2 regions of the Sphaerothrix gracilis Ecp01 genome follow, and region 1 is predicted to be linked to the other one. Evidence: predicted binding sites of a transcription regulator. Region 1 holds the regulator's gene; the other holds the start of a gene.

Region 1 (3,091 bases):
CTCCGTCACGATGAGAAAGTGGAAGGACTTATTTTCGTCTTTCATATCCGTTGGAGATGCATAAATAAAAGGAGTTCGCGCCGCCACTCGCAGCTAGAATCAATCTGCTTCTAATATCTATTCGCTATAATACCGCCGCCGACAATAGAGCCATATAAACTATTGCCAGACAGAAAAATCTTATTTTTACCTTGATGTTACGGAATATAAAACCGTGTTTTTTCGGGGAACTAAAGAACTTTTTTAGATTTGCCAGGGGCAGAGAATCTCTCAAATTTCTGCTAAGACGCAAACTTCCTACGCCATAACGCGTAGGAAGTTCTTGAACAATACAGGCAAGACTGAACTCAACGGCTCACGCAGCCTACCTCATTGCGGTGACGAGTGCCACGGTTGCAGATCTACCGAGAAAACTCAGCTTGGCAAGTGCTAAATTCTAGCTGACATCCAAGCGTAGATAAAGGCAAAGTCTGAAGCTTATTGTTAGGAGCGCAAGTAGCTTTTTCGGAGTTTTTAGCTCTTGCAACTGTCTAGTTTTTAGTAAGCAGGGTGCTGCTTTAGCTGATGAATTTCATCACAAATCAAATAAGGTCTTGGCACATTTTTTATCTTGATCTCAAAGCTGCCTGTGCCCGAGTTGGCAACTTTAAGCGTTCCCGTATCTAAAAAACGCTGAACTAAGTTCTGCTCAACATCAATGTCCATAATGTCTAAATAGTCAACGGTTGTCTCTTTATGAGAGAAAACGCCTCTTTTGTAGATTAGATGGTCATCATTTAGAACTAAGGTGGTAGTAGAGCAGTATAAATGCCAGCTTACTAGAGCTGCTGCGCTCATCTTTGCTAGCGGAAATGGCAGCTTTTGATTAAACCCGATAAGCATCAGAAAAATCAGAGCGCCGTAGAAAATAGGATAGCTTCTCAAAGGGGAAGGATGAATTTCGCGGAGATAAGTCATCACCAAATACCCACTATAAATCTCATAGCAACTCCTACGACTTGCCCACTGACCATTTCAGAGATTTCATCAAGTTCTTAAACTTTCTCAAGAACCCATAGACAGATGGAAGCGTCGGCTATAGGCCATTCCGCTATGGTTAAGGCAGTCTAAACTATGGAGACTTTGTCAGATGAGTGCTGACGACTTTATCAATCCTCGCTCCGCCTACCGGGGTGACGTGCAGCCAGAGAATCTAGCCTTCAACGCCAATTTGCAAGAATTTGCCCAGCGCGTAAACCATATTTGCAATTTAGAAACCAGCGGCAAACTTAAGTCCCAGGCAGCCTACGAGGCTATCTATGAACTCTGGCAAACTTTAGAGGCTTCTAAGCAAGGCTTAAAGCTGGGGGAGCATCCCTTTCACTCTGAAAACTCCTGAATCTATGCCTGAGATGGAGTTCTCAAGCTGGCTGGCTGATAGCTTTAGAGAGATAATCCGCTGCCGCTTCTACAACCGCGATCGCATTTTCATACAGCATTCGCGTAGGACCCAAAATGCCGACGCTGCCTACGGGAACTGAGTCACGGCGATACATAGCGGTGACTAAGGCACAGCTTTGCATTGGTTCAATAGGATTCTCGGAACCAATCCAAATGCGGACGCCAGAGTCTGTGCCCAGCGTATCTTCTGCCTCGAAGATGAGCGGCCAAATCTGCTTTTGCTCTTCCTCTAGCAGCTGCACGATTGCCTGTACCTGATGAGACTCAGAGAACTCTGGCTGTCGCAGTACTTCAGCCAGGCCGCTGACCATCATTTGGGTGGAAGCAGGGGCTTGACTCCGGCGAGAAAGATTAGTGACCGCCTGTCTCAGCGTTTTAGCATAGCGCTGAAATTTCTGGTCTAGCTCGCTCCAGTCCAGTAGCGTCACTTCGCTTAGAGTCCGCCCTTTGAGATGAGTATTGAGAAAATTAGATAAAAGCTGTAGTTCCCGGTCTAGCTGCTCCGATTGGGCAGCCGCTTCGTCCAGTCTATGGGGGAGCTGGATCAAGATAGACTGGGGGCCATAGCAATCTAGCATGACTATGAGTAGTCCTTGCCCAGGACTCACCTGCACGAGCTGTAGGTGACGGAGGACGGCCTGATGGGTGTTGGGCAGCGTGATTAAGGTGACATAGCCGCTCAGAGTTGATAAAATCTGCGCGGCGCCGTGTAGGAGAGCCTCAAGGCTCCAGCCTTCCCAGTCAAGCTGACTGCGCAGTAGCCGGTCTACCTGTCGGCCAATTTTTCCAGAGGGCTGAATTAGCTCATCTACGTAAATGCGATAGCCAGAGTCAGAAGGAATGCGCCCTGCTGAAGTGTGGGGCTGATAAAGCAAACCTGACTTTTCCAAAAAACCCATCGCGTTACGGATCGTAGCCGAGCTGACCTTGAGGTCATATTCTTTGGCTAGCGACTTAGAACCGACTGGCTCTGCCGTTTCTACGTAACGACGAATGGTTGCCCACAATATCTGCTGCTGCCGAGTATTGAGTTTTAGCTTAATTGGCATAGGAACATACTAAAGCAAGCCCTTTTTCTATTCTGACTACTTTATCAGATGCCCAAAATCTATCTGTTCGCAGCACAGCTTTGCCGTACAGTTCGTAACACTTAAACAATGCAGGCATCAGATTCGGCAAAAATGTTGATTTAACCAGGGTCAGGCTTAAAACTATAGCCGATGAGCTGATAAAGTTTTGCCTCATGCCAAAGCTAGCGGCCCTCGATGACCTAGATGGGCTAACGGCTCATGAGCGAGTAGGCAATGGCCGATGGTTTGGCGTTTGAGCAACGTCAGTCAGGCAAGCACGCGATCGCGTCTATTAGGGCAACACTCACAATTCCTGGTAAATTCAGAAAGTCCCAAACATTCTGATGTTGCTTAGAACCTACAGGTTTTGATCCTGGTTGGTTTCAGCCAGCCCGGATAACAAGTAATCTAAGGACTACAGAGTTATCACTGGATCCCTCAGTATTTTCTATTGGTTTTCGATTGCCTATCTGCAACGTTCAGGGGCTGCGCAGTTTACTTGTTTCGCTACAGCTTACGCTTTTACTCACCTTCGAGCTTTTTTAACTTCAGGTTAAGCAATTATGTCTGACCTTCCCTTT
Region 2 (3,091 bases), on a different contig from region 1:
GGCATCGGCGGTTCTGGCTCAGGCTTCTCAACTACAAGTACCTCAGTGGTGAGTACCATGCCCGCTACAGAAGCCGCGTCCTGCAGGGCTGAGCGTACCACCTTAGCTGGGTCTAGAATGCCGCTTTCTGCCAGGTTCTCTAGCGTACTCGTGAGCGCGTTGTAGCCAAAGTTAAATTCAGCCTCGCGCACTTTCTCAACGATCACTGAACCCTCTGCTCCAGAGTTGTCAGCAATCTGCCGCAGGGGGGCCTCTAGCGCCTTCATCACAATATCGACACCAACCTGCTCCTCAGCGCTCAAACTGTCTTTGAGCGGCTGCAGTTTCTTTGCTAGGTGGATCAGCGTTGTGCCACCCCCCGGAACGACGCCTTCTTCTACAGCCGCCTTGGTGGCGCTGAGAGCGTCTTCAATCCGCAGCTTGCGGTCTTTGAGTTCAGTTTCGGTGGCTGCACCTACTTTGATAACGGCCACGCCGCCTGCTAGCTTAGCTAAGCGTTCGGATAGCTTTTCCTTGTCATAGTCAGAGTCTGTCCGATCTAGCTCACGGCGAATCTGAGCAATGCGCTTTTCAATATCGGCCTTGGTGCCGCTTTCAGAAACGATCGTGGTGGAATCCTTGGTGATGGTGATTTTACGAGCGACACCGAGCATCTCTAGCGTCGCCATTTCCAAGTTAAGGCCCACTTCCTCCGCAATGACCTGACCGCCCGTGAGAACAGCAATGTCTTGCAGCAGTGCCTTGCGGCGATCGCCAAAGCCGGGTGCCTTGATTGCAGCGCCATTGAGAACGCCGCGCGCCTTGTTCACCACTAGAGTTGCCAGGGCTTCCCCTTCCACATCCTCGGCAATAATCAGCAGGGGCTGACCTTCGCGGGCAATGCGCTCTAGCACAGGGACTAAGTCCTGGATGGAACCGATTTTTTTATCGGTAATCAGAATGCGGGCGTTTTCTAGCTCAACGACCATCCGCTCCTGATCGGTGACGAAATAGGGCGAAATGTAGCCACGATCGATCTGCATTCCCTCGACCACTTCCAGTTCGGTGTTGAGAGATTTGGACTCTTCAACCGTGATCACGCCGTCGCGGGTGACCTTATCCATTGCCTGGGAAATCATCTGGCCCACTTCTTCATCGCTACCGGCAGAGACTGTCGCTACCTGCTCGATCGCGTTGCCTTCAACGGGCTTGGCAACGGCCTGGATTTCCTTTACCAGGTGGTTGACTGCTTTTTCGATACCGCGTCGGAGGCTGACAGGGTTGCTGCCTGCCGCCACGTTCTTGAGACCTTCCCGAATCATTGCCTGAGCCAGAACGGTCGCCGTTGTGGTGCCGTCTCCCGCAATGTCCTTGGTCTTAGAGGCCACCTCTTGAATCAGACGGGCACCCGTATTTTCTAAAGGATCTTCTAGCTCGATCTCTTTAGCAATGGTGATCCCATCGTTGACAATCTGAGGGGCTCCAAACTTTTTCTCTAAAACAACGTTGCGCCCTCTGGGGCCTAAGGTGATTTTTACCGCATCAGCCAAAGCATTCACGCCGCGTTCCAGCGCCTGCCGCGATGCCTCATCAAATACTACAAACTTTGCCATATCCAGCCTTCATAGCTCTGCCGTCTAAAACATTAGCACTCTACAACGTTGAGTGCTAACTTCGTTAGATTAGCTTCCAAAGCGGGGGCGGTTTAAGTCGCGATAACCGATCCTTGGGGGAGTAGGGGGAGATGTGTTGTTGAACAATGGGGAGTAGAGTTGCCTGTCGTGTATTTAAGGAGGGCAAAATTCAAGTCCAGCTTAGGTTGCCGGGTTTTCTCCCTTCGAGAGACACTTCGTGAACGACTTCGCTCAACCCTCTGCCTAGCTACGAATCGAGCATTGAGCGGAGTCGAAATGCGTCTCATCAATAAGCAGCCCTACTTGCCGAGGACTCGCACAAGATATGATACGTCTGCAAAACTAAAAAACTAAGGGTCAAATCGTAGCCACTCTAGCTACCCTGATCACTGCTCAGCCCCATACTCTCCATCCCACAACTCCCCATCTTCCCTTAATCCTTGTGTCTTCCCCTCTCTATCTCCAGACCCCTCAGGCTATTCGCGATCGCTGTGGCTATCTCTTCGATCTCGCCTACGATGACCAGCTTGATCACTTTCGCGTCCGGCTAGAGCAGCTAGAGCCAACGGCGGCTTTTGTCCTGGAGGTGATGCGGCAGCAGTATCCTAATCTGGACGTGCCGTTTCATTCCCGCTGGCGGCATTTCGAGGTGGCGGGGCGATCGCGGGCGGACAGCTTAGCTGAGCGCATGACCGGGGCTACTGCCACAGAGATTGCCAGAATGCAGTGCGATCTGGCAGTGGTGAGCGTGCTGCTAGATGCGGGAGCGGGCGATCGCTGGCAGTATGTAGAACCTGAAACAGGGGAAATATTTAGGCGCTCAGAGGGGCTGGCGATCGCTAGTCTCAATCTATTTAAGCAGGGACTTTTTTCTAGCCAGGTCGAGCGGCCTTGGCAGGTCGATGCGGCGGGGTTGGCAAAGATTACCTTAGAGCAGCTAGCAGCAGGATTTCAGCACGCAGAAGACAATCCGCTGGTGGGATTAGAGGGGCGGCTGCATTTGCTACAGCGGTTGGGACAGGCTTTACTCAATCATCCTGAGTTTTTCGGCTCAGAACTGCCGCGTCCGGGACACCTAGTAGACTACCTGCAAGCCCAGCCCCAGCCTGTCTCGGCGGCTCAGGTTCTGACATTGGTGCTGCAGGGATTGGGCGATATTTGGCCAGGGCGGATTGAATGGGAGGGAGTAAACCTGGGCGATGTGTGGCCCCATCCAGCGCTGAGCGGTACCGAAGCGGGCGATCGCCTTGTGCCGTTTCACAAGCTGTCGCAGTGGCTCACCTATTCGCTACTGGAGCCTTTGCAAGGGGCTGGACTAGAAATTGTGGGGCTAGATGAACTGACCGGACTGGCCGAGTATCGTAACGGTGGCCTCTGCATAGACATGGGACTGCTAGAGCCAAAGCATTTGGAAGTGACAGGCGCTCGCCATCTGCCAGGATCCCCGGTCATTGTGGAGTGGCGGGCGCTGACGGTGA

What was found. Region 1 encodes HrcA, which represses chaperone genes, less so after heat shock. Its sites were predicted from a motif close to TTAGCACTCNNNANTNNNGAGTGCTAA; they were not measured.
Region 2: the regulator HrcA is predicted to act here: its motif matches at 1,625-1,651, upstream of groL (chaperonin GroEL).

The regions. Positions count from the first base shown of each region.
Region 1 covers NZ_JASATW010000004.1:138,929-142,019, reverse strand. Annotated here, with positions in the region: gene QJQ48_RS05675 (EAL domain-containing protein) at 1-45, opposite strand, end outside; gene QJQ48_RS05670 (PH domain-containing protein) at 538-957, opposite strand; gene QJQ48_RS05665 (DUF7219 family protein) at 1,130-1,378, shown strand; gene hrcA (heat-inducible transcriptional repressor HrcA) at 1,401-2,489, opposite strand; gene QJQ48_RS05655 (LysR family transcriptional regulator) at 3,074-3,091, shown strand, end outside.
Region 2 covers NZ_JASATW010000015.1:35,130-38,220, reverse strand. Annotated here, with positions in the region: gene groL (chaperonin GroEL) at 1-1,592, opposite strand, end outside; gene QJQ48_RS17110 (URC4/urg3 family protein) at 2,056-3,091, shown strand, end outside.